3 regions of the Roseibium sp. Sym1 genome follow, and region 2 is predicted to be linked to each of the others. Evidence: predicted binding sites of a transcription regulator. Region 2 holds the regulator's gene; each other region holds the start of a gene.
What was found. Region 2 encodes LexA, which represses DNA repair genes until DNA is damaged. Its sites were predicted from a motif close to TGTTCNNNNTGTGTTCNG; they were not measured.
Positions count from the first base shown of each region.

Region 1: O6760_RS00445 (PA0069 family radical SAM protein) is a predicted target of LexA. The motif match lies at 819-836, and genes of this name have one in related genera.
Region 3: O6760_RS08985 (helicase-related protein) is a predicted target of LexA. The motif match lies at 1,140-1,157, and genes of this name have one in related genera.

Region 1 covers NZ_CP114786.1:99,438-101,640, reverse strand. The annotation lists gene O6760_RS00445 (PA0069 family radical SAM protein) at 1-761, opposite strand, end outside; gene O6760_RS00440 (substrate-binding periplasmic protein) at 915-1,685, opposite strand; gene O6760_RS00435 (hypothetical protein) at 1,775-2,173, opposite strand; gene O6760_RS00430 (glycosyltransferase) at 2,189-2,203, shown strand, end outside.
Region 2 covers NZ_CP114786.1:4,781,326-4,783,528, forward strand. The annotation lists gene O6760_RS21845 (ComEC/Rec2 family competence protein) at 1-755, shown strand, start outside; gene lexA (transcriptional repressor LexA) at 775-1,485, opposite strand; gene O6760_RS21855 (hypothetical protein) at 1,631-2,203, opposite strand, start outside.
Region 3 covers NZ_CP114786.1:1,969,512-1,971,714, reverse strand. The annotation lists gene pyc (pyruvate carboxylase) at 1-490, opposite strand, end outside; gene O6760_RS08985 (helicase-related protein) at 1,304-2,203, shown strand, end outside.

The DNA of each region.
Region 1 (2,203 bases), 2.0 Mb from region 2:
TCGATTTCGCTGTCGGTCAACGCCGGGATGACGGGCGCCATCATCACGGAGGTCGGAATTCCGGCCTCGGACAGGGCCTTGACCGCGGCCAGGCGCTTATGCGGCGCGGAAGCGCGCGGTTCCATGGCGCGGCAGAGCTTTGTGTCGAGCGTTGTCACCGAAAGTGCCACCTTGACCAGGTTTCGCTCCGCCATGCGCGCCAGGATGTCGATGTCCCGTGTGACAAGCGCGGACTTGGTGACGATGGCGACCGGGTGAGAGCAGGTGTCGAGTACCTCCAGGATTTCGCGCATCAGCTTGTAACCGCGTTCCAGTGGCTGGTACGGGTCTGTGTTGGTGCCGATGGCGATGACGCGTGGGCTGTAGCCGGGCCGGGACAGTTCGCGCTCCAGCAACTGCGCGGCATTTGGCTTGGCAAACAGGCGGGTCTCGAAGTCGAGCCCCGGCGAAAGACCCATGAAGGCGTGGCTGGGTCGGGCAAAACAGTAGATGCAGCCATGCTCGCAACCCCGGTAGGGATTGATCGACCGGTCGAAGGACAGGTCCGGCGATTCGTTCCGTGTGATGATGTTGCGGGCGCGTTCCTCCTGGACTTCCGTCTTGAGGGGAGGCAGGTCGTCGAGGCTGTCCCAGCCGTCGTTGAAGCTCTCGCGCGCCAGGGGCTCGAAACGGCCGCTCTTGTTGAGTCCGGCCGCGCGCCCGCGCCGCCTGCTTTCCGCAACCGCGAGATCCTCAGTGGCAATGGCCGCCGGTTCCGCGATGGTGGCTGTCTCGTTGATGGAAGACCTGAACGTCACGCGATGTATCCGAGTCGAAATAAGAACATAACGGGAACATTATCATGACGCGAAGCCAATGCAAGACTCCTTGCGGCGGACGATCGCCGAAAGACGCAGGACTTTAAAAGGGGAGGTTCAGGAACCGCCGCGGATCTTGTTGCCGTGGCGTTTGCCGAGATACTTGACCAGGATGGCATCCAGCGTGCCGTCCGCCTTCATCGCCCGGATCGTTTCATCATAGCGGGCCACAAGCCCTTCGATGTCCGGGTAGTTCGAGGCCTTTGCAAAGGCATTGTAATAGGGCTTGGTGATCAGCGGTTTGGGCAGATAGGACAACTCGTCCAGCCGTCCGGCTTTCTTCTCTTCGTAGAGCGTGCTGATGGTGTTCATCGGAACGGCGTCGATCCTTCTGGCCATCAGCATGCCGATCTGGAGCGTGTTGCGTGGCACGGTCTGGAAGTTCAGGCCGGCACCGAGAAACTCCGGTGTGTAGGAAAAACCTTGCGTAATTCCGATCTGTAGCCCGCCCAGATCCTGGAAGGTCTCGAATTTGACCTTGCCCTCGTCGGCGGCCCGAATGAAGAAATTCCAGCTGATGTCTATGTAGCTTTCCTGCGGATAGTACAGGAACTCCATCCGGTCGGGCTTTTTGGAAAAAAGCAGCAGCATGTCGGCGCGGCCGGACACGGCCTCCTGCTGGATGCGGGCGCCCGACTCGATCAGTTCCACCGTGTAGGACAGGCCCAGACGCCGCATCACCTCGTCGATGACTTCAATGTCGATGCCCTTGTACTCGCCGTTCTCGATGAACTTGTAAGGCTCCTCCGGGGTTGCCAGGATCACCAGGTCACGGGCCTGGGCGCTTCCGACCGCGAGCGAGAGCCCGAGCGCGGATGCGAGCAACATCCTTGTCACAAGAAGAAGGCAGGACCTCACAAGGTCGGCTCCGGCCCGTTTGTGAGCCAGTATATGTGCCCGTATGAGTAGATGGCTTGTCATTTAGCGCGAGGCTCGTGAATTCCGGTTCTGGTGATCAGATCTTCGGGACCTGACGCCGAGAATACACCAGAGCAGACATCTCTGCGCGGGAAACACGCAAAATGGATAACGCCATCGGGACTGCCAGGCCGTGTGGACGAATTGGTTTCGGGCGTGGCGCGTGTCGCATTCGGGTCCTGCAGCGGTTGGAGCGCGGTTCCGTGGCGGAAGTGTCCGTTCGACAAGGTGATGTATTCCCAAGATCTTTTTCTCGAGGCCGCCATTTCGCGCTCCTGGAACTGATTGCAAGGGGCAAGGTTCGAAATCATGACGGACCGATTATTGGATTTCGTTAAGAAAATCGGCAAAAAGTGCATCCATTCCTGCTGTTGAACTCGCACTTTGAAAATTTTCATGTAAAACATGGGGTCATGATCAGTGTCATC
Region 2 (2,203 bases):
GCAACGGCGCGTTCGGGAAACTGGATGGCGGCGCGGCGTCTCTGCTGATGGCGGCCCTGTTTTCCGGGCTTCTTCTTCCGGGGCGCAAGCGGTTCGCGGCGGTGCTGCCGCTCGTCGCCGGATTGTATCTGGCAGGCCAGTCTCGTCCGCCCGATGTGCAGATTTCAGCTTCGGGAAATCGCCTTGCCGCCCGCGACGCGGGCGGGCAACTGCGTTTTGCGGGCAGAACCAACTCGTTTGTGAATGATCTCTGGTTCCAGGTTGAAGGCGTGTCGGGAGATGCGATCAAATCGCGCAAGATGACATCACCCCAAAGGCAATGTGACCGGGAAGGTTGCGTTGTCAGGGCCCACCGGATTGCCTCGGATCACGATGGCCCGGAGCCGGTGGACGGCCCACTGGTCATTGCGGTTCCGCGCAGGCTGGAGGCGCTGGAAGCCGATTGCCGCTATGCCGATATCATCGTAAGCGATCTAATCGCTCCGGGTGCCTGTGGCGCCGGCCTCATCATCGATCAGAAACTGCGGTCGATGCGTGGCGCGGTGTCCATCTGGTTGAAGCACAGGGAAACCGGACCCGACCCGCCTGATGCTGTCCCGGCGAGCGAAGACAGGTCAGGCTCAAGCGAAACGGTTCGCAGGTTCAAGCCGGCTATCGAGCGCATGGTCTTTGCCATACCGGATCCACCGCGCCCATGGCACAGGCCTGGCTCCGTCACGCGTCAAAGCCTGCGCTCTGCGATCCGCGACGAGTAAGGTCAAGCGCCAGCCCCGGTCAGTACTGCCGGAAGAGGGCCACAAGCCGTCCCTGAACGCGAACGCGGCCGGGACCGAAGATGCGCGTCTCATAGGCCGGATTGGCGGCCTCCAGTGCGATGGACGCGCCTTTCTTGCGCAAGCGCTTCAGCGTTGCCTCTTCCTCGTCGACGAGCGCAACCACGATATCACCGCTATCCGCGCTGTCGGTCCGGCGGATCAGCACGGTGTCCCCGTCAAGGATGCCGGCCTCGATCATGGAATCACCGCGCACCTCGAGGGCGTAATGTTCCCCCTTGCCGAGCAGTTCCGGCGGCACCGTGATCGAATGGCTGTGGGTCTGGATGGCTTCGATGGGCACGCCGGCGGCAATGCGACCCATGACGGGAATCTCCGCTCCGGCGGAAACCGGTTCCTCGACGGCCTTGGAGGCTTCGGGTTTTCCGAGCGAGCCTTCGATGACTTCCGGCGAGAAACTTCCGCGTGGACGCGGTGCGCCGAGGCCGGGAGCGATCGAATCGGGCAGGCGGACCACCTCCATGGCGCGGGCCCGGTTGGGCAGCCGGCGGATGAAGCCACGCTCTTCAAGGGCGGTGATCAGCCGGTGAATGCCGGACTTGGACCTGAGATCCAGCGCGTCCTTCATTTCATCGAAAGACGGTGGAACACCGGTTTCTTTGAGTCTTTCGTGAATGAACATGAGCAGTTCGTACTGCTTGCGCGTCAACATATCGGCATCCCCTACCGCGAAATGGGTTGGTACAAATCAAGAACATGGTACCTGTTCCCATTGTGTTCTGCAAGGGTAAATGTTCTCTTACTGTTCTAATCCCGCGGTGGTATCGCAACCGGTAGAACGTCAGAGCGAGAGCGAGCTAAGTCGTATCGCCGCTGTTCCGGATCAGAAGTTCACATGTCACCAGTGTCGGTGCCTTGCCAGGCAGGAGCGCGCCCGCGTGAAGGTTGCCGTCGAGATCGACGCACCGAACCGGAAGTGTCAGGTCCGGTTTACCTCCGGTTCCGGCGCCGGGAAGCAGCAGGATCTCCGATATGAGCCCGGTCATGGGGCGATCATCCTGGAAAGCGGCGCCCGCAAGGCTGCCAAGTCCAAGAACGTCATAGGCCTTTGTATCGAGCTTGCCCGCGAGTTCCGAAACGCTGACATGAAGGTCCGCAAAGGGAGCGAGCGTCGTGATCAGGGCGTTGTCGGGCTTCGCCGAGGCTGTTGCCGGGTCAGGATGGACGCGAAACAGTGTGAATTCGGTTTCCGGATCCGGCGCCGCCCTGAAGACGGCACCCTTGAGGCCGTACCCCTCCAGCTTCGCCGGCGCACCCGCCTTCAGGCTTGCCGGCAACAGGTGACCGAGGCGGTCACGGCCGTTTTCGTGCCAAAAGGCATGGACATGGGCAAACCAGCTGCCCTCCCGCCAGCCGAGGATCGCAACGGC
Region 3 (2,203 bases), 2.8 Mb from region 2:
CCCAGGACGCCTTCAGCATCACCGGATAGCCGATTTTCGACGCCTGGGTCTTGATCTCGTTGATGTCGTCGGGCAGCGGATCGGTTGCCGGCATGACCGGCACGCCGGCCTCGATCGCCAGGTTGCGCGCCGCCACCTTGTTGCCGAGCCGGCGCATCGTGTCGGACTTCGGCCCGATGAACGTAATGCCGGCCGCCTCGCAGGCATCGACGAATTCGGGACTTTCCGACAGCAGGCCGTACCCCGGATGGATGGCGTCTGCACCGGAATGTTTGGCAACACGAATGATCTCGTCGATGGACAGATAGGCCTCGATCGGGCCCAGCCCCTTGCCGACCTGGTAGGCTTCATCCGCCTTGAAGCGGTGCAGCGCCAGCTTGTCCTGTTCCGCGTAGATCGCAACGGTCTTCAGTCCAAGCTCATTGGCTGCCCGGAACACCCGGATCGCGATTTCGGATCGGTTCGCAACGAGAATTTTTGTTATCGCCAAACGCCCACTCCCCCTAATTTTCGGCAAAACACATTTGCTGTTTCGGCAAGATTTCTACTTTGGTCGGACGCTCTTGAAAAGGGGCAGAAACCATGTCCTTTTTTTAACTTGGAAAATATTTTTGCGCCTGCGCTGATAACTGTAGGAAAACGAAGGCTAAATTGGCTGAAGCCCAAGCCTGGCGTCGCTTTCAGATAAATTTGCGGCGCAGCATTTTCCCGGAAACGGCACGCCGAACGACAAAAAATCTCCACCCGGCGGCAGCGCCGCCCCGTTTTGGCACATCTGCCCCGGTCCATTTCAGCTTCCCTTTCCGGCGGGACCGGTCCTGCCGGCCCGGGCTATGGGCCAGAGCCGGGCGACCCTACTACATCTTGTTGGAACAAAGCCGCAACATTCCTGAATCCGCGATTCGTCCGGGATTCGTTCACGCTGTGTGCCCGGGTAAACGGACCACGGAACCGGAGCGGCAGCACCGTTTACCGAAAATTATCTATTGACAGTGATTCGACGACAATCGGCACGTTTCGCCCGGCACGACTCAAACCGTTGACCAGATTCACGATTTCGTGGCTCTCATCCGCATGTGAACCATATGTCGTAGGGAACAAATCCTGAATCTCCAAGAGTCAGCGATTCGGTTTCGGTTTGTTCCGGAGTCGTTCTCCACAGCTTATTTTTCCCGGCAAAAACCTGACCTTTTGGCCAAAAGAATGGGGACACACCATCCTTGCCTGTGCTAGACACGCGGCACCATATCTAGGTGCCGGTTTACAGGTGCCGAGCAGTAGAAAGCCGATCGCTAGCCCTTTCATGCCCCGTCTCCAGAACCTGCCGCTGCCGCCGTCTGCCCGGTCCCGCACAGTGACGGCCGTGCTTGGCCCCACCAACACCGGCAAGACCCATCTCGCCATCGAGCGCATGCTGGCCCAGCCCTCCGGCCTGATCGGCCTGCCCTTGCGCCTGCTGGCCCGTGAAGTCTACGGACGCGTTGCCGAGCGTGCCGGAACGGATGCCGTTGCGCTGATCACCGGCGAAGAAAAGATCATTCCGGACAAGCCGCGTTTCTGGGTGTCGACGGTCGAGGCCATGCCGCTTGATCTCGATACCGAATTCGTGGCCATCGACGAAGTCCAGCTGGCCGGCAACCTCGACCGGGGTCATGTCTTCACCGACCGGATCCTGAACCTGCGCGGCAGGTCGGAAACGCTCCTGCTCGGAGCCGCGACCGCGCGGCCCCTCCTGGAAAAATTGCTGCCGGGCCTCAACGTGGTCACCCGGCCGCGCATGTCCGTCCTCGAATATGCCGGCTCGAAAAAAGTGTCCCGCCTGCCGGCGAGATCCGCGATCGTCGCGTTTTCCTCCGACGAGGTCTATTCCATCGCCGAACTGATCAGGCGCCAGCGTGGCGGCGCGGCGGTCGTGCTCGGGTCGCTCAGCCCGCGCACGCGCAACGCGCAGGTGGAGCTGTTCCAGAACGGCGATGTCGATCACCTGGTGGCCACCGACGCCATCGGCATGGGACTGAACCTGGATGTTCACCACATCGCCTTTGCCGGCAACCGCAAATATGACGGTTACCAGTACCGCCAGCTGACCGCTTCCGAGATGGGCCAGATCGCCGGGCGCGCCGGCCGGCACACCAAGGACGGCACCTTCGGGGTGACCGGACGGGTCGATCCGCTGGACGACGAACTGATCGAACGGATCGAA